DNA from 3 places in the Pseudomonas sp. BGA-UO-ETr-WB11 genome. Region 3 is predicted to be linked to each of the others. Evidence: riboswitches for the same ligand, from Rfam matches in the RefSeq annotation. Region 3 holds a riboswitch; each other region holds the start of a gene.

Region 1 (10,618 bases), on a different contig from region 3:
TGGGCGGACCCGGCACAGATCGCCGAACTGCTCGCCAACAGCCTCGACCAGCACGGCCTGCGCCCGGCCCAGGGCGGCGCCAAGGCCGATCTGTTGGTCAGCAGCCAGGTTCGTACCGAGCGCCGTCAGGTGGAAACCTACGATGACCGCGGCGCCTACTACGGCCACAGCCCGTACGGCAACACCTACGGAGTGGCCGGCAGCGTGCCGCTGCGGCGCACCTACGAGGAGCACTACCTGATTGTGCAGGTCCGCCTGCTCGAGGCCGCCAGTGGCGTAGAAGTGTGGAGCAACAGCGCCGAGAACCGCACCACCGATGACGGCCAGGCCGCACGCAACAAGGTGCTACGCCAAACGATTCAGGACGCCCTCAGCAACTACCCGCCCGCGCCTTAAGTCTGTTAACTGCGTGATGGGTTACGCCGCTTCGCGGCTAACCCATCCTACGATTGCAGGCAGCGTAGCCCGGATGCAAATCCGGGAAATTCAGCATGCTGATTCCATGATCCCGGATTACATCCGGGCTACGGAGCGGCGTTTTTTGTGGGAGCGGTCTTGACCGCGAAGCCGGCAAGCCAGAGCTTCGCGGTCAAGACCGCTCCCACCCAGACTACCTGCCAATATCGCGTAGCCCGCCCCAACAATTCGCCGGCGCCCGGCAAGCGATACCCATCAATAGTTCACGCCAATGATCAACGGAACGGCGGTTCATCGAAGCTGCGCAGCTTGCGTGAATGCAGGGTGTTGAGTTGGCTGCGCAGCAGGTCGAGGGCGGCCAGGCCGATGGTCAGATGCTGGCTAACCGCGCGCTCGTAGAACGCCCCGGCCGAGCCCGGCAGCTTGATCTCGCTGTGCAGCGGTTTGTCCGACACGCACAGCAGCGTGCCGTAAGGCACCCGCAGGCGATAACCTTGGGCGGCGATGGTGCCGCTTTCCATGTCCACCGCCACCGCGCGGGCGAGGTTGATCTGCGGTCGCTCCTGGGCCCAGCGCAACTCCCAGTTACGGTCATCGTAGGTCAGCACGGTGCCGGTACGCAGGCGCTTTTTCAGCGCCTCGCCACGTTCACCGGTGACGTTCGCCGCCGCTTCCTGCAAGGCCTGCTGCACCTCGGCCAGGGCCGGGATGGGAATATTGGTCGGCAGCACCCGATCGAGGATGCCGTCGCGACGCATATAGGCGTGGGCCAGCACGTAGTCGCCGATGGTCTGCGATTGGCGCAAGCCGCCGCAGTGGCCAATCATCAGCCAGCAATGAGGACGCAGCACAGCAAGGTGGTCGGTGATGTTCTTCGCGTTGGAGGGGCCGACGCCGATATTCACCAAGGTCACGCCGTGACCATCGCTGGCAACCAGGTGGTAGGCCGGCATCTGGTAGCGGTGCCAGACCACGCTGTCGATCACCGCCTGCATCACCTCTTCATCCATGTCGCACTCGACCATCACGTTGCCAGGCAAGACCATGCGCACGTAACGCGGATTGCTGCGCAGTTGCTCGACGCCGTGGCGGATGAACTGATCAACATAGCGGTGGTAGTTGGTCAGCAGAATCCATGGCTGTACATGCCGCCAGTCGCTGCCGCTGTAGTGCTGCAGGCGCTTGAGGGAGAAATCCACCCGCGCCGCATCGAACAGCGCCAGCGGCATCGGGTCGGCGTCCTGCCAGTCATAGAGACCGTCGGCCACGCCATCGGTGGCAGCCGACAGGTCGGTACTGGGAAACACCCGCGCCAGTTCAGCAGCGGTTACCCCGGCGGCAGCCAGTTCTTCGCCATGCTCGACGACGTAGGGATAGGGAATGTTCTGCTCGCTGAGGCCGACTTCAACAGTCACGGTGAAGTCACTCATCAGCGGCCCAAGCTGGTCGAGCAGGTAGCCGCGAAAGGCGTCTGGATGGGTGACGGTGACGCTGTAGGTCCCCGGGCTTTCCATCTTGGCATAGGCGCGCGTGCTGCTCGGCACCTCGCCCTGGCAGGCGTAGATCAGGCGCAGCAAGGGGTAACGAAACTCGCTGCGCTGGGCCTCAGTCGGCCGCTCGCGGGTTTTCAGGTAGTGCCTGATAGCCTGGCCGAGGGCTGAACAGGAGCGGGCATGCAGAGCGGCCAGGCGATCAACCGCCTCTTCGGCAGTAGCGGCGACAACAAAGTCATCGGTACAAAGGTTCACAGAGCATCTTCCTGGCTGATCGGACAGGCTCTATCTTGCCCTGATCCGCCGCGCCTGTGATAGCGCGACGTGACCCGTCGGAACATGCCACGCGGCGCTAGCCAAGCCGCCGCGTCAGCGCTGCTCGACTCAGGCCGCCTGATGCAGTCGGGCGTTAAACAGTGGCCCGCGGCTATATACAGACAGCGCCTTGGCGGCGGCCAGCACTCCCAGATCGACCAGCGGTTCGATCAGGATCACGCTCATATACGCCAGGCCAAAGCTACCCACGGCCATGAGGTTGTCACTGGCAAAGCCGTTGCCATACAACGCCCAGAAACCAACCCAGGCCACGATGCCGCCCTGATAGGCCGTCGACAGTGTCAGCGCCTGTTTGTAGGAGAGGTCCACATACGCGGTGCCTGGGGCAATGATGCGTTTGGCCAGCACGCTGATCGCCCACAAGGGCACCAGCAAGGTGGTGACGTTCATGCCGTACTGAGGCAAGTCGAACTGGGCGAACAACAGCCCCTGCAAGAGCAGGCCGGCGGCTAGACCGATGGCGGCCGCACCGGCACCAAACAGCAGCAGCAAGGTCGAGCCGAGGATCAGGTGTACCTCGGAGACCCCGACCGCCTGATGCGGGAAGACCTCGAAGAAGCAGAAAACCAGCGCTGTGGTCAGCAGACTGCGCAACGCCAGAGCAGCAAGGCCGCCATTGCTGCGCACGCTGTCGAGTGCAAGTTTGCTCGTCAGCCCAAGGGCCGTGACTGCGGTTGCGTAGCTGAGCATAAGTTTGGCGCCTTCAACGACGCCGGGTTCGATGTGCATAGAGATTCCTGTACCGCGCCCACCGCGCGATGATCCGGATTGAGGGAATGGGCATAAGCGCCCGACTTCGATGGCAGGTCTCCTGGCTCACGGTTTAACACTTCGCCCGCCTTCCCAGCCTTACTGGCCAGTGGCGTATGGGCGTCATCTACCGTTTACAGTTGCGGGGGCAGCCATGGCTTCGGCACCTGTTGGGGTGCCACCATGTTCCCTTTTCATCCAGTCGCGTGACACGAGCTGGAACCATCGGCGGCCACCTTACCCGGCGGCCGTTAGAAATGACAGAGCCCGGCGTTTACCGCGCAGGTAAACCAACGGACTGAGTAGCGCCTGACGCCGCATGACGCAAGCAAGTGAAGACGCCACTGGCATTGGCGCACAGCTGCCCCTGGGCATCGTGCAGCGTGGCCTGCACCGCGATCTGTCGCCCGTTACGCTGCAGCACGCGGGCCTCCGTACGTAGCGGCAAGGCCGTAAGACCAATCGGGCGCAGGTAATTCACTTGCAGGCTAGCGGTCACGTAGACCTCCTCGGCACTGGCCTGCGAGTACACCGCCAATCCCAGCGCCGCATCGAACAGCGTGGCGGTGTAGCCGCCATGCACACCGCCGAGCGGATTGAAGTGCACGGCCGGCGGCTGACTGCTGAAACCCGCCACCCCGGCTGCGGCCTGCAACTGAGAGATCCCGTAGTCCGCACCAATATCACCGGCCAGCCAGGCCTTTAACCGCTCAAAAAGACTGGTGTGCATAATGCTCAGTCCTCAGCTCAGGTGCGGCGTACTGCGCGCCAGCAGCGCCTCGACATTCACCCCACGCGGCAGGGTGCCGTAGACGCGCCCGCAGTGACCCAGGCGGCTGGCGATAAAGGCGTCGCTCACCGCGGCATTGCCGGCCTCCAGCAGTAGCTTGGCCTGCAGGGCGATGGCCACGTCCTCGGTCAGTTGGCGGGCGCGGTATTGGATGTCGTCTTTGTCGGCGAAGGCGTTTTTCAACTGGCCGATATGGGCGTGCAGGCGCGCATCGCCATGGCCGTCGCCGAGCTCGGCAAACAGCGCATCGAGCACACCCGGCTCCTTGGACAAGGCGCGCAGCACGTCCAGGCATTGCACGTTGCCGGAGCCTTCCCAGGTGGAGTTGACCGGCGCTTCGCGGTACAGCCGCGGCAGGATGGTCTCTTCGACATAGCCGGCGCCGCCCATGCACTCGGCGGCTTCATTGATCATCGCTGGCGCGCGCTTGCAGATCCAATACTTGCCAATTGCCGTGACCAGGCGAGCGAACTTCTGTTCCTGCTCGTCATCCCCACGGTCCAGGGCGTGGCCCATGCGCAGGGTCAGGGCCAGGGCCGCTTCGCTTTCCAGGGCCAGGTCGGCCAGCACGTTTTGCATCAGCGGTTGCTCGGCCAACAACTTGCCACTGACCTGGCGGTGCGCGCAGTGGTGCGCGGCCTGGGTCAGGGCCTGACGCATCAGGCTGCTGGAGCCGACCATGCAGTCAAAGCGGGTCAGCGCCACCATCTCGATGATGGTCGGCACGCCGCGCCCCTCTTCACCGACCATCCAGGCCAGGGCACCGCGGAACTCCACTTCGCTGGAGGCGTTGGCCCAGTTGCCCAGTTTGTTTTTCAGGCGCTGCACATAGAACTGGTTACGCGAGCCGTCCGGGCGATGGCGCGGCAGCAGAAAGCAGGTCAAGCCCTTGTCGGTGTAAGCCAGGGTGAGGAAGGCATCGCACATCGGCGCCGAACAGAACCACTTGTGCCCTACCAACTCATAGGCCTGACCCGGCCCGCCAGCACTCACGGCATGGGCGCGGGTGGTGTTGGCGCGCACATCGGTGCCGCCCTGCTTCTCGGTCATGGCCATGCCAATGGTGACACCGGCCTTGTGCTCCATTGGCACGTTGCGTGGGTCGTACTCGCTGGCGAGGATCTTCGGCAGCCAGATCTCGGCCACCTCAGGCTGCAGCTTGAGGGCCGGCACCGAGGCGAAGGTCATGGTCAGCGGACAGCCACTGGCGGCTTCGGCCTGACTGTGCAGATAGGTCAGGCCGGCGCGGGCAACATGGGCACCGGCACGCGGATCGGTCCAGGGCAGCGAGTGCAGGCCATGCTCGATGGCTGTGGCCATCAGCTGGTGATAGGCCGGGTGAAACTCCACCAGATCGGCGCGATTGCCGTAGCGATCATGGCTCTTGAACACCGGTTTGTTTTCATTGGCGAGAAAGCCCGCCGCCATCAGCGGCCCGCCGGCCAGCGCACCATAGGCATCCAGTTTGTCGGCCGCCCAGCCAGCGCCGAAGCGCTGCACCCACTCTTGCAATGGCCGGTCGAGGCGGTACAGGTTGGCGCCATCGAGGGACGGCACCTGATTGAACACGTCGTGGGTTTCGGCGTACTGATGCAGGCTCATGGGACAGTCTCCAGGCGAGGTTCAGGATCGAGGGTCGACAGGTCGGCGCCAACCGCGCGCAGACAGAAATGACTCAGGCCCAGGCTGACCGCCGCCAGTTGCTGCGGATCGGGCTGCGGGCTTTGCGCGGCCGGGGCCAGCGGCCCGACCAGGGCTTCGGCAATCGCACCGACCAGGCAGGCGGCGGTCAGGGCCGGCGGTTGCAGGGCAAACTGGCCGGCGCTCATGCCTTCCAGCAACAGATCGCCAAACAGTTCGGCATAGGCCTGGCGGTAGATCAGGCGCTGCTCGTCAACCTGCGGCTCCACCGGCTCGGCGATCAAGGCATAGGCCAGCCGGCGGCTGTACCAGGCGCGGGCGGCGAACTGCTGCACGCCAGCGGCCAGGCGCTGCGGCGCGCTACCGGGGGCACTCAGGGTGGCGGCCAGGGCGTCGACTTCACGCTGGCTGGCGCGGGCAAACACCTCGGCGGCCAGTTCTCCCTTGTTGCTGAAGTGGCGGTACAGGCTGCCGGTGGCAATGCCCACAGCATCAGCCAGGGCCTGCATGGTCAGGGCAGCAAAACCGCCGGCAATCACCCGCGCCAGGGCCTGGTCGAGGATGCGTTCACGCAGGGCCTGGTCACGGTCGATACGGGTGGCGGTGGCGCGGTAAGCCATGGTCTGAATCCTGATTCACAATAGCTACAGTGAATCAGGATTCAGACTTTGCTTAAAGTGTCATTCCGGCCAATCACGCCGCTGAAATGCCACATGCCACTGCAGGCGCTCGCCCCATCCTTTACCAGGTCGCCTGAATTCGCGGCCAAGGCCGCTCCCACAGGGTTTGCGGCAGACCTGCTGTTGTGGGAGCGGCCTCGACCGCGAATGGCGAATAGTGCGTGGCGCGTGGTGCTTAGAGGTGCCGACACAGCAGCCAGTCGTGCAGCATGGTTTGCAGGCTGTCGAGCTTCACGGGCTTGCTCAGGCAGTCGCTCATGCCGGCCGCCAGGCAGCGCTCACGCTCGCCGCCGGGGTTATTGGCGGTAATCGCCAGAATCGGCAGTGTCGCCAGGCCAGGCAGTTGGCGCAGTGCCCGGCAGACGGCGAAGCCATCCACTTGCGGCATCTGGCAATCCATCAGCACGGCGTCCACCGGCGCCTGGCGCACCGCCTCCAGCGCCGCCACGCCACTGTCGACGCAACGCACCTGATAGCCGAGCTTGAGCAACATACCGCGCAGCACCAGCGTGTTACTGCCGCTATCTTCCACCAGCAACAGACTGCACTCGCCCGGCTGCCGATAGGGCTCGCCGCGCGGCCGCACCGGAGCTGGCGGGAGTGGTGCGCGATGCCCAGGCAGGCCGAGGCTCAGGTCGAGCTGAAATTCACTGCCGCGGCCCAGGACCGAGGTGTGACTGAGGCGCCCGCCCAGCAAGGCCAACAGCTGCCGGCAGATCGCCAGGCCGATGCCCAGGCCACCGTATTCGCGGGTCAGGGAGCCGTCCAATTGCTGAAAGTGCTGATACAGCTGGTCATCGCCAGCCGCCTGGAAGCCCACCCCGCTGTCACTCACGCGGATCTGCAGCTGCACCTGCTGCGCGCCGCTGACGCCTCCATCCACATGCAGGCTGACGTGCCCGCTGGCGGTGAACTTGATGGCGTTGTCCAGCAGGTAGCTGAGGCATTGCCCCAGCTTGCCGGCGTCACCTTGCACGCTGTCGGGCAGGCGCGGGTCCAGTGCCAGGACAAAATCTAGGCCCTTCTCCGCGGCCCGTTCGGCGAAGCGCTGACGCAGGCTCGCCAACAATCCCTGCAGGCTGAACGGCGCGCACTCGGCCTGCAGCTTGCCGGCCTGTAGCTCGGTGAGCATGAGGATGTCATTGACCATCTGCAGCATGTCCCGCGCCGAGACCTCTGCAATGTTCTGGTACTGGGCCTGTTCGGACTCCAGCGGCACGGTATTCATCAACTCCAGCGCACCGATCACCCCATTCATCGGGGTGCGCAGCTCATGGGTGATGGTGGCGAGAAATTCGTCCTTGAGGCGGTTACTGGTGGCCAGTTGGTCATTCAAGGCGCTGAGTTTGGCGCTGGCGTCCTGAAGAATCTGCTCGCGCTCCTCCTTCATCACGTTGATGCGATCCGCCAGGGCCAGGGACAGCAGCGCCACCTCCATGGCCGCGCCGATCTGACTGGCATGCAGAGTGATAAACATGCTCGGCAAAACGCCCATGGACATCAGGGTATACACCAGAGCGCCGAGCAGAAAGGCACTCCAGGCCAGAAGGAAATACCGCGCCTGACGCAAGCCACGCCACCAGGCCATGACCCCAGCGGAGAAGCACAGCACGGTGAACATCAGCGCCAGGTAGGGGGCCAGATGCAAGGGCAAGGCATAACCGATGGTCAGCGTCAGGCCGATCATGAGCAGCCCGAAAGCCATTAGCAGTTTCAGCGCACGGTCCATCCAGCGGCTGAAATCAGCGGTGTGCAAAAAGGTGCGCACGAACTGCGCACCAAAGGCGGCCGTGGCACCAAGCAGAAACGGCGGCGCCGCATTGCCCCACTCCGGACTGTTAGGCCACAGGAACTGGGTGCCTACGCCATTGGCCGAGGCCTGATAGAGGCCGATCGCGGCGATATAGAAGATGTAATAGAAGTAACTGGCGTCGCGCACGCTGAGGTAGATAAACAGGTTGTACAGCAGCATCACCAGCATCACGCCGTAGATGATGCCCAGCAGGTAGGTGTGCCGCGGCATCTCTTCCAGGTAGGCCGTGGGTGCCCAGAGGGTCAGCGGCGCCTGCAGTGAACCTTCCGTTTGCAGACGCAGGTACAAGCGCTGCGGCTGGCCGGGCTGCAGCTGCAATTCAAACAGGTAGGTGCTCTGTTTGATCTGCCGCTGACTGAAGGGCCAAGCATCGCCACTGCGGCTGACCAGGGTAAAGCCACCGCGGCCGTCCTCCCGATAGAGATCGACATGATCCAGCGGTGGATAGGCCAACTCCAGCAGCCAGGTCTGCTGGCCACGTGCGCTTTGAGGCTGATAGTCGAGGTCCAGGCGCAGCCAGTAGGCCGAGTCGGTGTAGCCGACGTTGAGCACGGATTTGTGATGAGCATGGAAGCTGGCGGCCAGCACCGGCGAGCTGACATCGGCAATGCTGGCCGTGCCGCGCAGGTCTTCGAACACCGCCAACGACGGCCCCAGGGACAACTTTCGAGCGTGCTCATCAAAACTCAGCGCCATGGCACTGAGCGGCATCCAGGCCAGCAGCACGGCCAGCAACCAATGCCTGAGCGTCAGTGGCCGGCGCCCACCGCTGCCCGATCTGTTCATGGCTTGGCCCGGCACAGCAGCCAGTCGTGCAGCAACACCTGCAGGGACTCGAACTTCACAGGTTTGGCCAGGTAATCACTCATGCCCGCGGCCAGGCAACGCTCACGGTCACCACTGTGGCTGTGGGCCGTAACGGCCAGCACCGGCAGTTCGCTGCAGCCGGGTAACTGGCGCAGAGCACGGCACGTGGCAAAGCCATCCATCACCGGCATCTGGCAGTCCAGCAGCACGGCATCGACGTGCTCCGTGCGCAGCAGGTCGAGGGCCTGAGCACCGTTATCGGCGGTGCGTACCCGATAACCGAGCTTGAGCAACATGCCGCGCAGCACCAGTTGGTTGATGGCGTTGTCTTCCACCACCAGCACCGTGCACTGCTCAGGCTGACGCTGCAGCGGGCCACTGGGGCGCGGCAACGCCTGGGACTGTTGCGCTCCCTGCTCAGGCAAACCCAACTCGATGGTCAACTGAAAGCAACTGCCCTGACCCGGTTGTGACTGCTGACTGAGCTGGCCGCCGAGCAACGCCACCAACTGCCGACAGATCGCCAGCCCGACGCCAAGACCACCGTACTCACGGGTCAGCGAGCTATCCAGTTGCTGGAAATGTTGAAACATCGGCTGTGCGGCACTGGCGCTAAAACCAACACCGCTGTCGAGCACGGCGAAATGCAATGGCAGGCCACTGCCCTGCACACCGCTGCGCACCACCCGTAAGGTGACGCTGCCCTGCTGAGTGAACTTGATGGCGTTATCGAGCAAATAGCCCAGGCACTGGCCGAGTTTGCCGGCGTCGCCTTCGAGGGTATCTGGCAGGTTTTCATCCAGCTCCAGATTAAAACGCAGGCCTTTGTCCGCAGCCCGTGGCCCGTGCTGCACGCGCAAGCTGTCGAGCAACCCGCGCAAGCTGAACGCCGCGCAACGCGGATAGAGCTTGCCGGCCTGCAACTCGGTAAGGGCGAGAATATCGTTGACCATGCGCATCATGTCGCGGGCTGAGCTGCTGGCGGTCTTCTGGTACTGGGCCAGCTCGACCTCCATCGGCAAGGTCTGCATCAACTCCAGCGAGCCAATCACCCCATTCATGGGCGTGCGCAATTCATGGGTAACGGTGGCGAGGAACTCATCCTTCAAACGGTTGCTGTTGGCCAGCTCGCGGTTCAAGACTTCCAGATCCTGCCCGGCGCGCTCAAGGATGCGCTCACGCTCCGCCTTCATCGCATTGATGCGGTCCGCCAGGGCCAGCGACAACAAGCCGACCTCCAGGGCCGAGCCGATCTGACTGGCGTACATGGTGAGGAACATGTTGGGCAGGTAACCCAGCACCATCAGGGTGTTGATGATGCCGCCGAGCAGGAACGCACTCCAGGCAAAGATAAAGTAGCGCGCCACCCGCAAGCCGCGGCGCCAGGCAAGAATACCGACGCAAAAAATCAGCACGGTGAACAGCAGCGCCAACACCGTGGCCAGCCGCAAGGCCAGACCATAGCTGGCCACCAGCGCCAGTAGCATCACCAGCAGGCCGGCGCCCATCAGCAGCAGCAACAGCCGATCGGCCCAAGGGCTGTGTTCGCGGGTGTGCAAAAAGCTGCGGGCAAACTGACAACCAAACAGCCCAGAAGCGCCGATCAGGAACGGCGTTGCCGCATTGGCCCACCAGGGGTTGTCGGGCCAGAAATACTCGATACCAGCACCGTTGACCGACACCTGATAAAAACCGAACGAGGCGATATAGAGGATGTAATACAGGTAGCTGGGGTCGCGCACGCTCAGGTAGATGAACAGGTTGTACACCAGCATCACCAGCAGCACGCCATAGATGATGCCCAACACGTAGATGCGCGCGGGCTGCTCTTCTAGGTAGGCCACCGGCGACCACAGCGACACCGGCACCTGCACAGACCCCTGGCTTTGCA
Region 2 (10,618 bases), on a different contig from region 3:
CTGGAGGGCGAGTCGCCCACCGACGCCTTGCTGGGCATGAGCTTCCTCAATCGCGTGCGCTGGCGTGAAGATCAAGGCTTGCTGGTGCTGGAGTCCAAACTCTAATCGGCTGTGCCGATGGTTATCCCGCACAATTCAAGCTGCCTGGCCGGCAGATGCTGCTGCTACAATGCCCGCCCTGCGTTTTTCCGCCCTTTGATTATCAGGAGCATCCGGTGTCTGTCGTGTTTGTCGCCGCCTCCCAACTGCCTACGCCATTTGCGCTGTTCACCATGCACGGTTTCCTCGACGAGGCGACCGGCAAGGAACACATCGCCCTGACGCTTGGTGACTTCAGCGATGGCGCCCCGGTACTCGGGCGTCTGCATTCCGAATGCCTGACCGGCGACGCCCTGTTCAGCCTGCGTTGCGATTGCGGTGCGCAACTGCAAGCGGCCCTGCAAGCGATTGCCGATGAAGGTCGCGGCGTGCTGCTGTACCTGCGCCAGGAAGGTCGTGGCATTGGCCTGCTGAACAAGATCCGCGCCTACGAGCTACAGGATGGCGGCGCCGATACCGTCGAGGCCAATGAGCGTCTGGGCTTCGGTGCCGATCAGCGTGACTACGCCATCTGCCAGCCGATGCTGGAGCACCTTGGCATTAGCGCCATCAAGCTGATGACCAACAATCCGCGCAAGGTCAAAGCCCTTGAGCACTATGGTCTGCGCGTCGCCAGCCGGGTGCCGCTGCAGGCCGGGCAGAATCCGTACAACAAGAAGTACCTCGCCACCAAGGCCGGCAAGCTCGGCCATATGCTCGGCAGCCTGCACCAGGGCGAGGTCGAGTTGGAGCCCAAGGCGTGACCCGCAATGACGTGCGCCGCCGTCTGGCCCTGGCCTGGTGGTGGCAGGTGCTGGTGACCCTGGCGCCGTTGTTGTTGCTCAATGCCCTGTTTGCCGCCGAGAGTGCGTCGTCACTGCTGGCCATGCCGCTGTTTATCGCCGGCTTGGCCTCAATGTTTGTCAGCCTGCCGCTGTTTCATCGCTTCAAGCATGGCCTGATCGCCACCGAAAAAGCCCTGGATACGCCGGACGAGCCCGCTGCCTGGGTTGCCTTGGCGCGCATCCGGCGCCTGGCCTTTGTTGGCGCCGCGTTGCCCGCCTGGATCGCCGCCCTGGCGATCTTCGCCGGTCTGCCGGCCTTGCCGCTGATGCTGCTGGCGCTGTCCAGCCTGGTGCTGTTGTACCTCTACCGCATTCCTCGTCAGCTCGGCTGATGCGCCTGCTTGCGCTGCTGCTCTGTGTGCTGGCCCTGCCGGCGCATGCGCAGCAGCGGGTGGTCAGTCTGGCGCCGTCGCTGACTGAGCTGATGCTGGAGCTGGGCGCTGCCGAGCAGCTGGTCGGCGCGCTGGGTGAGCGGCCGGCTGCGCTGGCGGCCTTGCCCTCGGTGGGTGAGCCCGGACAGCTGGAGTTTGAAACCCTATTGAGTCTGCAGCCGGACTTGGTGTTGCTCTGGCCGGACAGCATCAACGCCGCCCAGCGCCAGCAATTGCGCGACTTGCACATTCCCCTCTACGAGGCCGAACCCCATAGCCTGGAACAACTGGCGAGCCAGGTGGCCGAACTGGGTGCGCGCGTTGGCCGTGCCGAGCGGGGTCGCCAGCTGGCCGTGCAGGTACGTGATGAGTTGGCCCGTTTGCGTGCGCGCTATCAGCGCCCGACGCCGTTGCGGGTGTTCTATCAGGTGTGGGACAAGCCCTTGTATACCTTGGGGGGCGAACAGATCATTTCCGACGCTTTGCGCGTCTGCGGGGCGCAGAACATATTTGCCGACCTGTCCCTGGCAGCCCCACAAATCAGCCTCGAAGCCGTGCTGGCGCGCGACCCTGAGGTGATTCTGGTCAGCGAGGCGCAGCTGCTGCCCGCCTGGCAGGCCTGGCCACAACTGCAGGCGGTGCAGCATGGCCAGGTCTGGGTGATTCCTGACCGCGGCCTTGAGCGTCCCAGCCTGCAGATGCTCAAGGCCACCGCGCAGTTGTGTGAGCGGCTACGTTCGGCCCATTAGTGCTACTGCGGCGTCCAAGTGACGGCTAGCAGGCCGGTACGCCCCGGCTCCTGGTAGCCGTAGGGAGCTGTCGGGTCAAGGGCGTAGCTGGCGTCAAAGCGCTGGTACAGCGAGGTGTAATAGTCCTTATCCAGTACGTTGTTGAGCAGCAGGTCCACGCGCAGGCTGGCACTGGCTTGCCAGCTACTGCGCAGGTCAACCAGGCCATAGCCAGGCACGGTCTGCCGTTCAGCGCTGTAACTCGAGTCAACGATGCTGTAATCGTAGCTCTGGCTGACTGCACGCCAGCTGGCCCCGGCGGAGAACGCACCGAAGGTTCGATCCAGATCGATAAAGACGGTGCGCTTGGGGGTGAGTTGTAAGGTCTGGCCGTTATCGCGGTTGCGCGAGTCAACCAGGCTCAAGCCAAGGCTGGTCTGCCAGCCCAGCAGCTCCTGGCTGAGGCTGGTTTCGAAACCGTTGATGCGAGCCTGTCCCACGTTTTCGGTGCTGTTGCCCTTGTAAGCGATCAAGTCTGTGATGTCGTTGCGGTATAAGGACGTTTCCAGCTGGCTGGCGCCCAACTCTGCACGCCATTGCAGTTCCCAGGTTTTGCTGGTTTCTGCCTTCAAATTCGGGTTGCTGTAGCCCGGATAGTAGAGATCAGTGAAGGTCGGCGCGCGGAAGCCTTCGGCGTAGCTGAGCTGCCACTGCTGGCCAGACTCAAGCGGCAAGCCAAGCGCACCATTCCAGCTGTTCTGCGTGCCGTAGAGCTGATTGTCATCGCGGCGCATGCCCAGTTCGCTGAACATTTTCTCGCCATTGAAGCGGTACTGAAACAGCGCCGCACTATTGCTGCGGCTGTCTTCGGCGTAAGCCGTGCTGCTGTCGAGTTTGTCCTCATACCAGTCGCCGCCCAATGTCAGTTGGTTGGCCGGGTTGAGGTCGAGGCGATTGAGCCAGCTGGCGGAGTGGCGGGTGGTGGCGTTGAGGCCGTTGTTCCACGGCATAGCTGCACCGACAGCCTTGTTGCGGTCATAGCTCTGACCTAGCTCCAGGCGACTATTCCACGTGTCATTGATCTGGCCTTGCAGGAAGCTGCTAGCGCTGCTGACTCGGAACTGGTCGCTGGGCTGTGCTGGGGCCTGCTCGTAGGCGTCGTCGTACTCGTTTTTGCCGTGTTGCTCGTTGTAGTTGAAGCCGGCCTTCCAGTCGTCATTGAACTGATGATCGAGGTTGAGGTACTGCGCCAGATTGCGTTGACCCTCGGTATCGCTATCGGCACCGACGTTGTCGCGGGTGCTGTCGTGGCCGTTGCTCTCGTCGAGGCTGCCACCGAGGCTGAAGCGAGTGCGCGTATCACCGCCGCTAACGCTGACGCTGCGTTGGTAGGTTTGCTTGCTGCCAGCGGCAAGACGGACCGACGGATTCAGCCCGGCCTCGCCATGGCGGGTGAAGATTTGAATGACCCCACCAATGGCGTCGGCACCATACAGCGATGATCGCGCTCCGCGGGTCACTTCCACGCGTTCAATGTTGTCGATGCTCAGGTAATCCAGGCGTGCAATACCGCTGGCGGCTGAAGCAATACGCTGGCCGTCGACGAGGACCAGGGTTTGGGCAGACTTGGTGCCGCGCACTGAATAGGACACCAGGCCGCCGCTGCTGCGGGTGACGACGCCGGGCACGCGGTTTAGCAGGTCAGGCACATTGCGCACTTGCAGGCGCTCAATGTCTTGGCGGGTGAATACGCTTGCTGCGCTGATGGCGGCTTTCTTGGGTTCGGCTACACGACCAGAGGTAATCACCAGCGCCTGGGCCTGCAGGGCTTCGTCGGTGTCGATCGACTCGGCGTGAGTCGTGAACGGCAGCAGGGCAACAGCCAGGGCCAGGGGAGACAGTTTCATTAACAATCCTCAAAAGTAAGCGAAGCTTTCGAGGAGGGCGTTGGCCAGCGATGCGGTGCAGGGAATTCCGGGCAGCCGACAATGCTTGCCGGTGTTTGCCCTCCGCAATACCAGTCACGTCCACCAAGGCCGGTCTCCGGACTGCCGAGCGACGTCTACCAACCTTCCCAGGCGAACCCAGTGGTCTATCAGGCAGACGTTGCAGCGCTGCGTTAGGCAGGCTGCGCTCGGTTACCGTTGCGGGGGCAGTGCTGGCTTTGACCAGCTTCCCGTTTCAGGCTGCAGCATCAGGGCTGGCAGCACACCGTGGCGGATAAAAAACGTCGCGCACCTTAAGGTGCGCGGTGGATCAGGAACAAGTGAAAGTGCGGCAAGCCGACGTGTGGTGCGCTCATGTCACGTCGGCTGCGCCTGCTGTAGCGTTACAGGCAGGCCAGGCGCTCACGCACGGCGGCTTCGATGCCGGCGGCGTCGAGGCCACATTCGGCGAGCATCTGGGTCGGTTTGGCGTGCTCGACGTAGTAGTCCGGCAAGCCCAGGTGGAGCATCGGCTTGAGCAGGTTTTCGCTGGCGAGGAACTCGCTGACGGCGCTGCCGGCGCCACCCATGATGCTGTTTTCTTCGATCGTCACCAGCAGCTCATGCTCAGCCGCCAGTTGGCGCAGCAGGGTTTCGTCCAAGGGTTTGACGAAACGCATGTCGACCACAGTGGCATCGAGCAACTCACCGACCTGCAGGGCTTCAGTCAGCTGCACACCGAACACCAGCAGAGCCGTTTTCTGACCCTGGCGGCGCACTACGCCCTTGCCGATTTCCAGCGGCGTCAGCTCTTGCTCGATACGTGCATTCGGTCCGCTGCCACGCGGGTAACGCACGGCGGCGGGGCCATTGAACAGGTGGCCGGTGGTGAGCATGCGGCGCAGTTCGTTTTCATCGCTGGGCGTCATGATCAGCATGCCGGGGATGCAGCGCAGGTACGAGAGGTCGAAGCTGCCGGCGTGGGTCGGTCCGTCTTCGCCGACCAGGCCGGCACGGTCGATGGCGAACAGCACGTCGAGGTGCTGCACGGCCACGTCGTGAATCAGTTGGTCATAGGCGCGCTGCAGGAAGGTCGAGTAGATCGCCACCACCGGCTTGATGCCGTCGCAGGCCATGCCTGCGGCCAGGGTCACGGCGTGTTGCTCGGCAATCGCCACGTCGAAGTAACGCTGCGGGAAGCGCTGGCTGAACGCGACCAGATCGGAGCCTTCCTTCATCGCCGGGGTGATGCCGACCAGGCGCGCATCCTGCTCGGCCATGTCACACAGCCATTGGCCGAACACGGCGGAGTATTTCGGGCCGCTGATCTTCTTCGGCACCACTGGGGCATTAAGTGGCTCCAGCTTGGTGATCGCGTGGTAGCCGATCGGGTCCAGTTCGGCCGGGGCGAAACCTTTGCCCTTTTTGGTGCTGATATGCAGGAACTGCGGGCCATCCAGGTCGCGCATATTGCGCAGGGTGGTGATCAGCGTCGGCAGGTCGTGGCCGTCGATGGGGCCGATGTAGTTCCAGCCCAGCTCTTCGAACAGGGTGCCGGGGACCAGCATGCCCTTGGCGTGTTCTTCGGTCTTGCGGGCAATTTCCCAGGCGCCGGGCAGGCGCGACAGGACCTTCTTGCTGCCCTCGCGCATGCTCGCGTAGGTGCGGCTGGAGAGGATCTTGGCCAGGTAGTTGGACAGCCCACCGACGTTGTTGGAGATCGACATGTCGTTGTCGTTGAGCACCACTAACATGTTGGCGCCCACATCCGAGGCGTGGTTGAGCGCCTCGAACGCCATGCCGGCGGTCATCGCGCCATCGCCGATTACCGCCACGGCCTTGCGCTTGCTGCCCTGCAGCCGGGCGGCAATGGCCATGCCGAGGGCCGCGCTGATGCTGGTGCTGGAGTGGCCGACGCCAAAGGTGTCGTACTCACTCTCGCTGCGACGCGGGAAGGCGGCGATGCCGTCCTTCTGCCGTAGCGTGCTCATCTGCTCGCGGCGGCCGGTAAGGATCTTGTGCGGGTAGGCCTGATGGCCCACGTCCCATACCAGGCGGTCATCCGGGGTGTCGAACACGTAATGCAGGGCGATGGTCAGCTCGATCACGCCGAGGCCGGCACCGAAGTGCCCGCCGGTTTGTCCGACCGTATACAGCAGGTACTGGCGCAACTCGTCGGCCAGGCCTTCCAGCTCGTTTTCACCCAGGCGGCGCAGCCCGTCCGGCGTGCTCGCACGGTCAAGCAACGGCGTTACAGGGCGCTGGCGGGGGAATTCGTGGAAGGTCGTCGGCATCAGGCGCATCGCGTTCATGGGGCAAAAGATGCGGCAGTTTACCCGAAGCGCCGATATGGCCCAAGCGGCCTGAACGCGCAGGCCGCTGTTGCCGTGCAAAGTGACCGCGCGGCGCCAGCTCGGCCGCCGCGCAGGGCGCTTACCATGTGTCGACGAAGGGCCGTTTTTTGCCTTGGCGCGGCGCCGCCGGCGGTGTGGCGTTGAGGCCGCGCAGCAGCCAGGCGCGGGTTTCGGCGGGGTCGATCACCGCATCGATCTCCAGATAGCTGGCCATATTCAGGCCCTTGCCCTGCTCGTAGGCCTTGGCCACCAGCTTGTCGAACAAGGCTTTTTGCGTCACGGCGTCGCTCTGGGCGGCCAGTTCCTTGGCAAAACCCAGGCGCACCGCGCCTTCCAGGCCCATGGCGCCGAACTCGCCGCTGGGCCAGGCGATGGTGAACAGCGGCGAATGGAAGCTGCCGGCGGCCATGGCCTGGGCGCCGAGGCCATAGCCCTTGCGCAGCACCACGGTGAAGAACGGCACCGTGAGGCTGGCGGCGGCGACGAACATGCGCGAGATATGCCGCACGGTGGCCTGTTTTTCCGCCTCAGGGCCGACCATAAAACCGGGGGTGTCGCACAGTGAAAGCAAGGGGATGTCGAAGGCATCGCACAGCTGCATAAAGCGTGCGGCCTTATCGCCGGCCTGGGCGTCGATGGCGCCACCGAGGTGCGCCGGGTTGTTGGCCAGCAGGCCAAACGGCCGGCCTTCGATGCGGATCAGCGCGGTAATCAGCCCCGGGGCAAACGCGCGGCGCAACTCCAGCACGCTGTCGGCGTCGGCCAGGGTGGCGATCACCTGGCGGATGTCATACACGCGCAGGCGGTTTTCCGGGATCAGCTGGCGCAGCTCGCGCTGGTCGCGGCATTGCCAGTCGGCCAGCGGGCCCTGAAAGTAGCTCAGGTATTGCTTGGCCACCTGCACGGCGGCGGCCTCGTCGGCCACCTGCACGTCGATCACGCCGTTGGGGCCTTGCACGCTGACCGGGCCGACTTGCTCGGGCGTGAAGCGGCCGAGACCGCCGCCCTCAATCATCGCCGGCCCGGCCATACCGATAGTCGCGTTCTCGGTGGCGATAATGACGTCGCAGCAGCCGAGCAGGGCGGCGTTGCCGGCGAAGCAGCGCCCGGACACCACGCCCACCAGCGGCACCAGCCCGGACAGCTTGGCCATGCCGACAAAGGTGTGGCAGTCGAGGCCAGCCACGCCGACGAAGTCGGTATCACCCGGCCGTCCGCCGCCGCCTTCGGCAAACAGCACCAACGGCAGGCGCCATTGCTCGGCCAGTTGCAGCATGCGGTCGGTCTTCTTGTGGTTGATCACCCCTTGGGTACCGGCGAACACTGTGTAGTCGTAAGCGATGCTCATGCAGCGCGCGGCCTGGCTGCCGAACGCTTCGGCATTCACCGTGCCGATACCGGCGATCAGGCCGTCGGCGGGGCTCAGTTGCAGCAGCTCCTCGGTTGAGCGCCGACGCCGTTGTGCGGCCAGGGCCAGGGCGCCGTATTCGCTGAAGCTACCGTCGTCCAGCAGGTCGGCGAGATTTTCCCGGGCGCTGCGTTGGCCGGTCTTGCGCCGCTTGGCCACGGCCTCGGGGCGGCGGGCATCGGTGAGCAGGGCGTGACGCTCCAGCACCTCGGCGAGGTCGGCGCGAATATGCGCCAGGTCCAGGCTCTGCTCATTATGCTGGGCGCTGCCGTCGACTTCGGCGGGTTCGATAAACAGCAGGGTCTGGCCTTCCGCGAGGGTGTCGCCCGGTTGCGCCGCCAGGGCGCGGACGATGCCGCTATGGCTGGCCTTGACCACGAACTCCATCTTCATCGCTTCCAGCACGGCGATGCTCTGGCCAGCGGCCACGGCATCGCCCTCGGCCACCTCCAGGCACACCAGTACGCCGGTATTGGGAGTGGTCAGCGGCACACTGCCGGGCGGTGCGTCGACGCTGTGCAGGGTGGCGGCCACGCTGGCACTGCTGACGGCGAAATAGCGATGGGCGTGGGCCTGTGGTTGAGGTGCGAGCAACTCGGTCAGTTGGTTCTCGACAAAGCGGGTGTTGACCTGATGGCGCTGCACGGCTGGGTGGCGCAGCAGGTTTTGCAGCAGGTGCAGGTTGTTGGCCACGCCCTCCAGGCGGAACTCGCTGAGGGCTCGGTAGGCGCGGCGCAGGGCCGCCGGGTAGTCCGCACCCTGGGCGATCAGTTTGGCCAGCAGCGAGTCGTAACTGGGGCTTACCGGGTAGCCGGCGTAACCGTAGCCATCCACGCGTAAGCCGGGGCCACTGGGCGGATCAAAGGCAGTCAGGGTGCCGACCGCCGGGCGTGTGCTGCCGTCGGCGTGCAGGGTTTCTAGGTTGATCCGCAGTTGCACAGCGAAGCCCTGCACGGCCGGCGGCTGCAACAGGCCGAGTGCGGCCAGGGACTGGCCGGCGATCAGCTTGAGCTGGGTGTGCAGTAGGTCGATGCCGGTGACTTGTTCGCTGACGGTGTGCTCCACCTGCACCCGCGGGTTGGCTTCCATAAAGTAGAAGCGCCCCGGCTGTGCAACGTCGAGGAGGAATTCGAAGGTGCCGATGCCGCAGTACTTCACGTCGGCCGCCAGTTGCAGGGCGGCGGCGATCATGGCGTCGCGCACACCGCTGTCCAGGTCGGGGCTGGGGGCGATTTCCACCAGTTTCTGATTGCGTCGTTGCAGGCTGCAGTCGCGTTCCCACAGATGGCTGACGGCACCGGAGCCGTCGCCGAGCACCTGCACTTCGATATGCCGCGCGTCACTCACCAGTTGTTCGATGTACAGGGCGCCGTTGCCGAACGCCGCCTGCGCCTCGGACTGGCAGCGGGCGTAGGCTTCGGCCAGTGTCGCCGGCTCGAACACCGCGCGCATGCCGCGGCCACCGCCACCGGCCAGGGCCTTGAGCATCACGGCGCCATGCTCGGCGCAGAAGACCTGGGCTTGTTCCAGGCTCACCGCTTGGTTGATGCCGGCCACCAGCGGCACGCCGCAGCGCTCGGCCAGGGCGCGGGCGGCGGCTTTGTCGCCGAACAGTTCGAGCACCTCCGGCGCTGGGCCGATAAAGGTGATGCTGGCGGCCTGGCAGCGGCGGGCGAACTCGGCGTTCTCGGCGAGGAAGCCGTAACCGGGGTGGATGGCGTCGCAGCCTTGGGCGGCGGCAATGGCGATCAGCTGGTCCATGTCCAGGTAGGCCGGCACGCCACGGCCCTTGAGCGGCACGGCGAGGTCGGCCTTGCGCGTGTGCAGGCTGGCGTCGTCGTCTTCGGCGAACACCGCCACCGAACGGATCTCCAGGTCGGCGCAGGCGCGGGCGATGCGGATGGCGATTTCGCCGCGGTTGGCGATCAGCAGGGCAGTAAAGGGCGCGCTCACAGCAGGTTCTCCAATTCGTTCTTCTTCACTTTGCCGGTGGCGGTCATCGGCAGCGCCGCGACCATGCGGATCTCCGGCACCTTGTAGCTGGCCATGGCGTTGCGACACCAGGCGGCAAGTGTCTCGGCATCTTCCGCGCTGCCCGGTTTGAGCACCACGAAGGCCACTGGCTGCTGGCCGCGCTGGGCGTCGGGGCGGCCGATCACGGCGCTGGCCAGTAGGGCCGGGTGTTGCCCGAGCAGGGCTTCCAGCTCGCTGGGGAACACGCTCATGCCGTTGACCTTGAGCATCTCCTTGCGGCGGCCGAGGTAGCGGATAAAGCCTTGCTCAGTGATCTGGCCGAGGTCGCCGGTGTGCAGCCAGCCGTCCTTGAGCGCGGCGGCGGATTCCTCCGGGCGCTGCCAGTAGCCCTGCATCAGCGCCGGGCTGCGCACGCACAGCTCGCCTTCGCTGCCCAGTGGCAGCAGTGCGCCGCTGGCAAAGTCGCAGACCTTGAACTGGGTGCCGGGCACCGGCAGGCCGACGAAGGTCGGTGCACTGGTGAGGTCGAAGTCGTCGTCTTGCAGGCCCCAGGTGAAAGTGTCGCAGGTGTGGGTTTCGGTCATGCCGAAGCTGAACTCGAACAGCCTGCAGCCGCTCAGCGCCTGCCAACGTGCGCGGTAGTCGCGGGTCAGTTTCTTGATAAAGGAGATGCTGCCGGTGCGCTGCAGCGAGCGCAGGTCGTAGTCGCCCACGTGGGGGTGGTCCAGCACCTCGGCGGCGCTGTCGACCAGCAGGCCGCAGTGACTGACTCGGTAATGCTGCACGGCGGCCATAAAGGCCAGGGCATCCCAGCGCGCCAGCAGTACCAGACGGCAGCCGGCGAAGACCGGGAACAGCAGGCCGGCGTTTTCCCCGGCAATCCAGAACTCGGGCAGAAAGTTCAGTAGCACGCTGTCGCGGTCCAGGCCCAAGGC
Region 3 (10,618 bases):
TCGCTTCGACCTGCATGCCGGTGCTAGACAGATCCAAGCACAGCGCCGGAATTTCCTGGCCGGCATGGTGCAGAGTCATTTTGGCTTCCATCCGCATGCGGATGTAGTCTCGTTTCTCACTGTAGGCACGATCAATTTGGCTCATTAACCCCTTCCTCTTGTTCTATGGACGCTCTCCAGTAACTCTTATAACCCCCGCGGATTTGAGGTGTAAAGTCGCCCGGCGACGATCGGCTCACGCTTGAATCGATGCTGAGATGGGAGTACCGTCTGCGCCTTGAAGTGAAGCCTCGCCAATGCATCCAGACCTGCGTGCTGATGCCAAATTTAACCCGTCCCCGGCGTTGTTTGCCTGGATACCCAATGCACAATTCCAGTGCCACGCTGCTGATCATTGACGACGACCAAGTCGTGCGTGCGAGCCTCGCAGCCTATCTCGAAGACAGCGGTTTCACCGTCCTGCAAGCCAGCAATGGATTGCAGGGCCTTGAAGTGTTTGAGCGTGATCATCCCGACCTAGTCATCTGTGATTTGCGCATGCCGCAGGTCGATGGTCTGGAGTTGATTCGCCGAATCAATGCGCTGCAGGTGGAAACACCGGTCATTGTGGTCTCCGGGGCCGGGGTCATGACCGATGCGGTGGAAGCCCTGCGCTTGGGCGCTGCCGACTACCTGATCAAACCTCTCGAAGACCTCGCTGTGCTCGAGCACTCGGTGCGGCGGGCTCTGGATCGCGTTCTGCTTCGGGTGGAAAACCTGCGCTATCGGGAAAAGCTCGAAGCCGCCAACCGTCAGTTGCAGGCCAGCCTGAGCTTGCTTGAGGAAGATCAGAACGCTGGGCGACACGTGCAGATGAACATGCTGCCGCAGACGCCTTGGGTCGCCGATGGCCTGCAGTTCGCTCACCAGATCATTCCATCGCTTTATCTGTCTGGCGACTTTGTCGATTATTTCCGCCTCGATGAGCACCGCGTGGCGTTTTACCTGGCTGACGTTTCTGGCCATGGCGCTTCATCGGCCTTTGTCACCGTACTGTTGAAGTTCATGACCACCCGTTTGCTCTATGAATCGCGCCGCGGCGGGGTGCTCCCGGAGTTCAAACCCTCGGATGTGCTCGCCCATATCAACCGTGGCCTGCTCAACTGCAAGCTGGGTAAGCACGTGACCATGATTGGCGGGGTGATTGATGAGCAGGCGGGCTCGCTGACCTACAGCATCGGCGGCCATCTGCCGCTGCCCGTGCTGTTCAGTGAAGGTGAGTCGCACTATTTGCAGGGGCGCGGCTTGCCGGTGGGCTTGTTTGCCGAAGCCACCTATCAGGATCATGTCATGCAGATACCGGAGAGTTTCAGCCTGACGTTGCTGTCTGACGGCATCCTGGACCTTTTGCCTGGCGATACACTCAAAGAGAAAGAGACCCTCCTGCCGCAGTTGGTATCCAGTGCGGGCGGCACGCTTGATGGGTTGCGTCGAGTCTTTGGTCTGGCCAAGCTGGGCGATATGCCGGATGATATCGCCTTGCTGGTGATGAGCAGGAACCTTGCATGAGTACTGGTAAAATCCAGTTTGCCGAGCAAAGCGGCACATTTGTTTTAAAGTTCGTCGGAGAAGTCCGTCTGACCCTGTGTTCGGCGTTGGATGCGACGATTGAGAAGATTTTCACCTCCCTGAATTTCTCGGCCATCGTCATTGATCTGACCGAAACGCGCAGTATCGACAGCACCACGCTCGGCCTGCTGGCCAAGTTGTCGATCCTGTCGCGGCAAAAAATCGGCCTGCTGCCTACCGTGGTGACGACCCACGATGACATCACCCGCTTGCTGCAATCCATGGGCTTCGATCAGGTGTTCAATATCGTCGAAAGCCCGCTGCCATGCCCAGAATGCCTGGCGGATTTGCCCTCGCAGGATCAGTCAGAAGACGTGGTTAAGGCCAAGGTGTTGGAAGCGCACCAAATTCTGATGAGCCTGAATGAATCCAACCGTGAGGCTTTTCACGACCTCGTCAGCGCGCTGGAACGCCAGCACTGACAACGCCGCAACCGACTTGATGGCAATGGGCGATCCCTCACAGGATCGCCCATTGTCGTTTCAGGCCAGGGCTTTCAGCAGGGCTTCGAGTTTTTCCTGATCGCGTGCAAACAGGCGAATGCCTTCTGCGAGCTTCTCGGTGCCCATGGCATCTTCGTTCATGGCCCAGCGATACTGGCTTTCGCCCAGCGTTTGGCGGGACTCACCGGCATTGCCCGGCGCGAGCAGGCGAGGCAGTGGGGCGTGTTCGTCGGCCAGTTTCTGCAGCAGCTCTGGGCTGATGGTCAGGCGGTCGCAGCCGGCCAGTTGTTCGATCTGGCCGACATTGCGAAAGCTCGCACCCATCACCACGGTGCTGTAGGCATTGGCTTTGTAGTAGTTGTAGATGCGTGTAACCGACTGCACGCCAGGGTCTTCGGCGCCGACAAAGTCGCGGCCTTCGGTCTTCTTGTACCAGTCATAGATGCGGCCAACGAAGGGTGAGATCAGAAACACCCCGGCATCGGCGCAGGCAGCAGCCTGGGCGAAGGAGAACAGCAGGGTCAGGTTGGTCTGGATGCCTTGGCGCTCCAGTTGTTCAGCGGCGCGGATGCCTTCCCAAGTAGCGGCGATCTTGATCAGTACCCGCTCACGGCCGACCCCGGCCTGCTCGTAAAGGCCGACCAGGCGTTCAGCGCGGGCGAGGGTAGCCTGGGTATCGAACGATAGGCGGGCGTCGACCTCGGTGGAAATTCGTCCGGGAATGACCTTGAGGATTTCCTGGCCGACGCTGGCGCCAAACAGGTCGCAGGCCAAGCCCAAGTCGCCGTCACAATGGCCAATGGCGTTCTGCAGCAGCGGCGCATAACGCGGCAGCGCAGCGGCCTTGAGCAGCAACGATGGATTGGTGGTGGCATCCACGGGCTGCAGACGAATAATGGCGTCAAGGTCGCCGGTATCGGCCACCACGGTAGTGAACTGCTTGAGTTGATCCAGTTTGGAAGTCATGACGAAGCCTTGTCGATGCTGATCCCTTGACCTTACCCGAGCAGCCGCCACCACTCAACAGAGCTTAGGGTCTACTCCCGTTTCATCGCGAGCTGCGTTGCTGCGAGAAATGGCCCCCGCTTAGGCGCAGGACGTAGGTAATGGTTATTCCCTTGCCAAGTCCTGCAACGACAGTGGGGGCCATTTCTCGCGCAACCCGAAGGGCCGGGCCTGTTTTTGTGCGAGGCGGCGTTACTCGTCGCTTATTTGGAACAACCCAATCACGCTCCTCGCGTCTTGCCTCGCGCAAAAACAGGCTCCGGCGCGGCCGCGAATGAAACGGGAATAGACCCTAGTGACCCTCAAGCAATTGAGTGGCCTGATCCAGCAGTTGCAGCGGGTCATCGACCTTGTGCACATCCACCGAGAGCAGCTGGCGAAAGCGCCGAGCGCCAGGGAAACCTTGGCCCAGACCCAGTACATGCCGTGTGATGTGGTGCATCGCGCCGCCTTCGGCCAGATGCTGCTCGATGTAAGGGCGCAACTGGCGCAGCGCCTCGGCGCGGCCAATGACCTGCGCGTTGCTGGCGAACAGCTGTTGATCGACCTGCGCCAACACGTAGGGGTTGTGATAAGCCTCGCGGCCCAGCATGACGCCATCGAAGGTCTGCAGGTGCGTGCGGCACTCATCCAAGGTTTTGATACCACCGTTGAGAATGAACTCAAGATCGGGGAAGTCGTGCGTGAGCTGGGCGGCGACCTCGTAGCGCAGCGGCGGCACCTCACGGTTCTCCTTGGGCGACAGGCCTTCGAGAATGGCGATCCGTGCGTGCACGGTAAAACTGCGGCAACCGGCGGCGGCAACGGTACCGACGAAGTCACACAGCTCGGCGTAGCTGTCGCGACCATTAATACCAATTCGATGCTTGACCGTTACCGGGATGCTCACTGCATCCTGCATGGCCTTGACGCAATCGGCCACCAGCTGCGGATGGCCCATCAAGCAGGCCCCAATCATGTTGTTCTGCACCCGATCACTGGGGCAGCCAACATTTAGGTTGACCTCGTCATACCCAACGTCCTCAGCCAGGCGCGCGCAAGCTGCCAGATCAGCCGGATTGCTACCGCCCAGTTGCAGCGCCAGCGGGTGCTCGCACTCGCTGTAACGTAGAAAACGCTGCCGGTCGCCATGCAGCACCGCACCGGTGGTGACCATTTCGGTGTAGAGCAGGGCATGCTTGGAGAGTAGGCGCAGGAAGAACCGGCAATGGCGGTCGGTCCAATCCATCATCGGCGCAACGCTGAATTTCCTGCTTAAAACGTGCTGATTAGAAAGGTCTTTTTCCAATGCAATAACCTGGGGCATAGCTAGAAGAACTCAGTAAGTGCACAGCAGGCGCACAGGAGGAAAACGGGGTGGAGATTATACAGGTCTCGAGGCCTTGCTTCTGTGCACATCAATGTGAACGCAAGAGCTGCGAGCTGCAAACGGCTCAAGAGGTCCTGTGGTTGACGAGCACGGGAGCAGCGCTTTTGAACACCACGTCCTGCTGGGTACGGTCACATTTGCTTTGGTCATGTGCGTGGTGATGGGGCGTCGGCGCCAGCCTCAATAGTCAGGCGTGTTACCTGCGCGGAACAGGTGCTGAGTGCCGGGTTGGTAAAGCGCGGAGTCGGCAAAGTCCTCGGCGCCCAAGACTCTGCCAACCAGAATCAGGGCCGTGCGGCGAAAGCCTTTGGCCTGCACCAAGGCCTCGATATCCGCCAGGGTGCCGCTGACCCAGTCTTGGTCAGGCCAGCTGGCGCGATGGACCACCGCAATCGGGCAATCGGCGCCATAGTGCGGCAGCAGTTCGGCGATAATTTTTTTCAGGTGCACCACGCCCAGGTGAATGGCCATGGTCGCGCCATGGCGGGCGAGGTCAGCCAGTTGCTCACCGGCGGGCATCTCCGACTTGCTGGCGTAGCGGGTAAGAATCACGGTTTGCGAGACGGCGGGTAGGGTCAGTTCACTTTCCAGCAGCGCCGCACAGGCCGCCGTGGCCGTGACGCCGGGGATGATCTGAAACGGGATCGCCAGTGCTCGCAGGTGGCGGATCTGTTCGCCGATGGCGCCGTACAGTGACGGGTCGCCGGAGTGCACGCGGGCCACGTCCTGGCCTTTGTCGTGGGCCTCACGGATCAGCTTGATTATTTGTGTCAGGTGCAGTTCGGCGGTGTTGACCAGTCGTTCGGCGCGATGGCCTTCGAGCACCGCTTCCGGCACCAGTGAACCGGCATACAGGATCACCGGACAACTGCGCAGCAGGCGCTGCCCCTTGACGGTGATCAGCTCCGGGTCACCGGGGCCGGCACCAATGAAATAGACGGTCATGCAGGCTCCGTGATTGGGGCGACGGCGATCGCGCAGGTGGCGCGGGCGTTGTGCTGGCGGGGGCCAAGTAACGTGGCGCGGCCACCATTGAGATATTCGGCCTGGGCCAGCGCGCAGGCTTCGGCCACTCCGGCGCTGCCGGTCAGTTGTCGACTGAGTTCTGAGTGCTGACTTAGGCGCGCATCATAAGGTTGTAGCTGTGCGCTGCTCAGCCAGTACAGGGGGATTTGCAACTCGCTGGCCAGTTGCAGCAACGCAGGTTCCCCTCGTTTGTGTTGGCTGCTGGCAAGGCCGGTAAGCGCGCTGAGTGGCAGGTCATGGGTGGTCAGCGTGTGTTGCAGCAGGTCGCGCAACTCGCTCAGTGGGCAATTCTGCCGGCAACCCAGTCCCGCTACGTAGTGCATGTTCAGCGGGTCACGCGCGCGTACAGGTGGCGCAGGTGTTAGCGACAAGGCTAAGAGCTTGCGCAAGGGGCGCTAAAGAGGACAGCGTGCCGGACATGGTGTGACCTTCTGTGGGGAGTGAACGCGAGAGAAGGTACGCAGCACGACAATAGCCCGGGGCGAGCTAAAAATCCGGCGCGCACCCGCCCACCGCGGATTGCCAAACAAGGCTCAGGCCGGTCTCCGGGCTTGCGACGACTGTCGTGGACAGTTCAGGGTTGACCTTCCCATGCCGAGGCACAGTGGTTAACACAACCCTTGCGTCTGCTTACCGTTGCGGGGGCAGCGCCGGACTCACACCGGCTTCCCGTTTCACCCCACACACGACGGTGCGAGACACCTGAAACAGCTTTTTAGAACATCACGAAGCGCCCCCGAGCGTCAACCATGGCATTGACCTGCCCCAAGTCACTGCGTAGCCTTCGCGGCATTCGAGGTTCTTCGGTTATGCGCCGAAGCTAAGAGGGAACGCGGTGATGCCGCGGCTGCCCCCGCAACTGTGAACGACCAAACCCCCTTCGATACACCACTGCCTGCCGGCGGGAAGGTGAAGGAACTGCGCAACGCGCGGGTCGTGAGCCAGGAGACCTGCCTCGCAATGTTTTTGACAACCGGGCGGGGTGCTCCGGTGGTGCAGGGTTGCGACGCGTTGGCGTTGCCCCCGTTGCCGCCTGCCTGCTCGCCGAACCCTTCGACGCTGCGCAGGCCACCCATGAAAACCTTCAGCAAACTTCCCGTCACCATCGTTACCGGCTTCCTCGGCGCCGGCAAAACCACCCTGTTGCGGCATATGCTCGGCCACGCCGACGGTCGGCGTATCGCGGTGATCGTCAACGAGTTTGGCGAGCTGGGCATCGACGGCGAAATCCTCAAGCAGTGCTCCATCGGTTGCAGCGAAGAAGACGCCAACGGCCGCATCTTCGAGCTGGCCAACGGCTGCCTGTGCTGCACCGTGCAGGAAGAATTCTTCCCAGTGATGCGCGAGCTGGTGGCACGCCGTGGCGAGCTCGACCACATCCTGATTGAAACTTCCGGCCTGGCCTTGCCCAAGCCGTTGGTGCAGGCCTTTAACTGGCCGGAAATCCGCAACGCCTGCACCGTCGATGCGGTCATCACCGTGGTCGACAGCCCGGCCGTGGCCGCCGGCACCTTCGCCGCCTTTCCTGAGCAAGTCGACGCGCAGCGCCAGCTTGACCCGAACCTGGACCACGAATCGCCGCTGCATGAGCTGTTCGCCGACCAGTTGGCCAGCGCCGACCTGGTGATCCTCAACAAGGCCGACCTGCTCGACGCCGCCGCCCTGGCTGCGGTGCGTGCGGAAGTCGCCGAGGAACTGCCGCCCGCAGTGAAAATCATCGAAGCCCATGGCGGCGAGCTGCCGCTGGATGTGCTGCTGGGCCTGAACTGCGAGACCGAGCTGCATATCGATGCGCGCAAGACCCACCATGACCTGGAAGGCCATGAAGAACACGATCACGACGAGTTCGACTCCTTCGCCATCGAGCTGCCTGAAGCCGAGGAAGCCCGTCTGCTGCAAGCGCTGAAAAGCGCCGTCAGCACCCACGGCATTCTGCGCATCAAGGGCTTTGTGGCGATTCCCGGCAAACCGATGCGCCTGCTGCTGCAAGGCGTCGGCCAGCGTTTTGACAAACACTTCGACCGCGCCTGGCAGGCCGACGAGGCGCGTATCACCCGTTTGATTGTGATCGGCCAGAGCCTCGATCAAGCCGCTATCGAAGCCGAACTACGGGCGGCGCTGGCCTGATGAGTGTAGGAGCGGCTTTAGCCGCGAACGCGGCTTCGCGGCTAAAGCCGCTCCTACGGAACGCCTGATCCCATGCACTTATTGCGCACCCAACCCGGCAGCCAAGTGCCGGTCGACAGCATCGCCGACCTCGGCCAGACCCCGGCCGAGCTGGTGATTCTGTGCACCGGCGATTCGCAGTTGTCGCTGTTGGCGGAGGTGGCGCGGCAGTTGCCGGCGGATTACCCGAGCCTGCGCCTGGCCAGCCCGGCGCAGCTGAGCAATCACGCCTCGGTGGATTTTTACGTCGAGCAGGTGTTGCAGCACGCCAGGGTCATCCTGATTTCCGTGCACGGTGGCGTCAGCTACTGGCGCTACGGCATCGAGCGTTTGGTCGAGCTGGCCGAGCGCGGCGCACAAGTCATCATGGTGCCGGGTTGCGACAATCCCGATCCGGAACTGATGGCGTTGAGTAGCGTGCCGCTGGCGGAGGCCGAGCGGCTCTGGCAGTTCCTGCGCCAGGGCGGGGCGGCCAATGCCCAGCAGCTGTTCAACTGCATCGCCAGCCACTGGTTGCAGCGTGACTACCCCTGGGTAGAACCGCAGCCGCTGCCGCGCGTGGGCCTGTATCACCCGCAGCTGAGCACCCCGAGCCTGGCTGATTGGCAAGCTGATTGGCAGGTCGGTGCGCCGGTGGCGGCGCTGCTGTTCTACCGCACCCAGGTGCAGGCGGCAAATACCGGCTTTATTGATGTGTTCTGCCAGCGCTTGCAGGCCCATGGCCTTAATCCGCTGCCGATTGCCGTGGCCAGCCTCAAGGAAGCGGCCTGCCTGGCCCAAGTCGAGGACTGGCTGGACGAAGCCGATGCCCGCTTGATTATCAACACCACTGCATTCGCCCTGTCTAACCCGGAAGCGCCGAGCGCACGACCTTTCCGCCGCGATATCCCGGTGCTGCAAGCCATCTGCGCGCTGGATAACCATGAGCAGTGGCAAGCCAATGACCAGGGCCTGGGTTCGCGCGACCTGGCCATGCATATCGTGCTGCCCGAGCTGGATGGCCGGCTGATAACCAAGCCGATCAGCTTCAAGGGCCTGGCCTGGCGCAGCGAGCGCAGCCAGAGCGATGTGGTCTGTTACCAGCCCCATCTGCCGGGGATGGACTTTGTCGCCGAGCTGGCGCGTAACTGGATTGCTCTGGCGCGCAAACACAACGCCGACAAGCGCATCGCCCTGGTGCTGGCCAACTACCCGACTCGCGATGGGCGCATTGGCAATGGCGTTGGCCTGGATACCCCGGCGGCGGCGCTGAATATCCTCAAGGCGCTGCAACAGCAGGGCTACCCGGTTGCCGGGTTGCCCGACAGCGGCACCGCGCTGATCCACCAGTTGCTCGGCGGCGTGACCAATGAGCTGGACAGCCTCGACGCGCGGCCCTGCGCCCAGAGCTTGGCGCTGGATGAGTACCTGGCGTTTTTCCACAGCTTGCCGGTGGCCAACCAGCAGGCGGTGCGTGAACGCTGGGGCGAACCGAAAAGTGATCCGATGTTCCGCAGCGGTCGGCTGATGATCGCCGGCCTGCGCTTCGGCCTGACCTTTGTCGGCATCCAGCCGGCCCGTGGTTATCAATTGGATGCGGCGGCGGTGTATCACGACCCCGATCTGGTGCCTCCGCATGGCTACCTGGCGTTCTACTGCTGGCTGCGCCGGGCCTTTGCTTGTGACGCGGTGATCCACGTCGGCAAACACGGCAATCTGGAATGGCTGCCGGGCAAGAGCGTCGGCCTGTCCGAGCAGTGCTGGCCGAGCGCGATTCTCGGCCCGCTGCCGAATATCTACCCGTTTATCGTCAACGATCCGGGCGAGGGCGCGCAGGCCAAGCGGCGCACCCAGGCGGTGATTATCGACCACCTGATGCCGCCGCTGACCCGCGCCGAAAGCTACGGCCCGCTGCGCGATCTGGAGCGCCTGGCCGACGAATATTACGAAGCCAGCCAGCTCGACCTGCGCCGCGCTGCCGAACTGCGCGGCGAGATTCTGCTCAAGGTGCGCGAGGCCAGCCTCGACCGCGAGCTGGGCCTGCAACTGAACGAAGACCCCAATAGCTGGCTGCCGCAACTCGACGCCTACCTGTGCGATTTGAAGGAGTCGCAGATCCGCGATGGGCTGCATGTGTTTGGCGAATCACCGGCCGGCACCCTGCGCCGCGACACCCTGCTGGCGCTGCTGCGCATTCCCCGTGGCGATGGTCAGGGCGGCAATGCCAGCCTGCTGCGCGCTCTGGCCCGCGATCTGGAGCTGGGCTTCGATCCGCTTGACTGCGACATGGCCGCACCTTGGCAGGGGCCGCGCCCGGCGCTGTTGCAGCGCCTGAGCGATGACAGCTGGCGCAGCGCGGGCGATACCCGTGAACGCTTGGAACTGCTGGCCTTGCAGTTGATTAGCGCGGCGGATTTTGAATCCGTTGGTGCGGAAAGCACCCAGGTGTTGCAGCGTTTGCGTGAGCAGATCGCGCCGCTGCTGGATGCCTGCGGCCCGGCCGAAATTCACGGCCTGCTCGCGGCGCTAAGCGGGCGTTTCGTTCCCGCCGGGCCGAGTGGCGCGCCGAGTCGCGGCCGCCTGGATGTGCTGCCCACCGGGCGCAATTTCTATAGCGTCGATGTGCGCAACCTGCCCACACCGACTGCCTGGCGAATCGGCGTGCAGGCGGCGGATCGCCTGCTGGAGCGGCATCTGCAGGATCACGGCGACCACCTGCGTCAGCTCGGCCTGTCGATGTGGGGCACTGCGACCATGCGCACCGGCGGTGACGATATGGCTCAGGCTCTGGCGCTGATGGGCGTGCGCCCGGTGTGGCAGGCCGGCAGCCAGCGCGTCGAGCGTTTCGAGGTGCTGCCGCTGGCGCAACTCGGCCGCCCACGGGTGGACGTGACCCTGCGCGTGTCCGGCTTCTTCCGCGATGCCTTTAGCAACCTGATCCGCCTGTTCGATGACGCTGTGCAGGCGGTGGTTGATCTCGATGAGCCAGAAGAGATGAACCCACTGTCGGCGCGGGTCTGGC

The links. Region 3 has a riboswitch for cobalamin ahead of cobW (cobalamin biosynthesis protein CobW). Riboswitches for the same ligand answer to the same signal wherever they lie in the genome.
Region 1: linked by a shared signal. The riboswitch ahead of AC56DI_RS06235 (energy-coupling factor ABC transporter permease) and the one ahead of cobW (cobalamin biosynthesis protein CobW) in region 3 are both predicted to bind cobalamin.
Region 2: linked by a shared signal. The riboswitch ahead of AC56DI_RS05905 (TonB-dependent receptor domain-containing protein) and the one ahead of cobW (cobalamin biosynthesis protein CobW) in region 3 are both predicted to bind cobalamin.

The regions. Positions count from the first base shown of each region.
Region 1 covers NZ_JCAQOS010000005.1:172,935-183,552, reverse strand. The annotation lists gene AC56DI_RS06245 (DUF4136 domain-containing protein) at 1-396, shown strand, start outside; gene amn (AMP nucleosidase) at 693-2,165, opposite strand; gene AC56DI_RS06235 (energy-coupling factor ABC transporter permease) at 2,295-2,975, opposite strand; cobalamin riboswitch at 3,031-3,238, opposite strand; gene AC56DI_RS06230 (PaaI family thioesterase) at 3,271-3,726, opposite strand; gene AC56DI_RS06225 (acyl-CoA dehydrogenase family protein) at 3,739-5,388, opposite strand; gene AC56DI_RS06220 (TetR/AcrR family transcriptional regulator) at 5,385-6,047, opposite strand; gene AC56DI_RS06215 (hybrid sensor histidine kinase/response regulator) at 6,283-8,706, opposite strand; gene AC56DI_RS06210 (hybrid sensor histidine kinase/response regulator) at 8,703-10,618, opposite strand, start outside.
Region 2 covers NZ_JCAQOS010000005.1:103,019-113,636, forward strand. The annotation lists gene AC56DI_RS05885 (retropepsin-like aspartic protease family protein) at 1-105, shown strand, start outside; gene ribA (GTP cyclohydrolase II) at 216-842, shown strand; gene AC56DI_RS05895 (MFS transporter) at 896-1,255, shown strand; gene AC56DI_RS05900 (cobalamin-binding protein) at 1,255-2,043, shown strand; gene AC56DI_RS05905 (TonB-dependent receptor domain-containing protein) at 2,046-3,929, opposite strand; cobalamin riboswitch at 4,040-4,253, opposite strand; gene dxs (1-deoxy-D-xylulose-5-phosphate synthase) at 4,352-6,241, opposite strand; gene AC56DI_RS05915 (carboxyl transferase domain-containing protein) at 6,381-9,662, opposite strand; gene AC56DI_RS05920 (AMP-binding protein) at 9,659-10,618, opposite strand, start outside.
Region 3 covers NZ_JCAQOS010000004.1:261,449-272,066, forward strand. The annotation lists gene AC56DI_RS04390 (PilZ domain-containing protein) at 1-145, opposite strand, end outside; gene rssB (two-component system response regulator RssB) at 364-1,548, shown strand; gene rssC (anti-sigma factor antagonist RssC) at 1,545-2,030, shown strand; gene tal (transaldolase) at 2,091-3,017, opposite strand; gene dusA (tRNA dihydrouridine(20/20a) synthase DusA) at 3,349-4,362, opposite strand; gene cobM (precorrin-4 C(11)-methyltransferase) at 4,606-5,370, opposite strand; gene AC56DI_RS04420 (cobalamin biosynthesis protein) at 5,367-5,774, opposite strand; cobalamin riboswitch at 5,971-6,172, opposite strand; cobalamin riboswitch at 6,231-6,423, shown strand; gene cobW (cobalamin biosynthesis protein CobW) at 6,526-7,578, shown strand; gene cobN (cobaltochelatase subunit CobN) at 7,651-10,618, shown strand, end outside.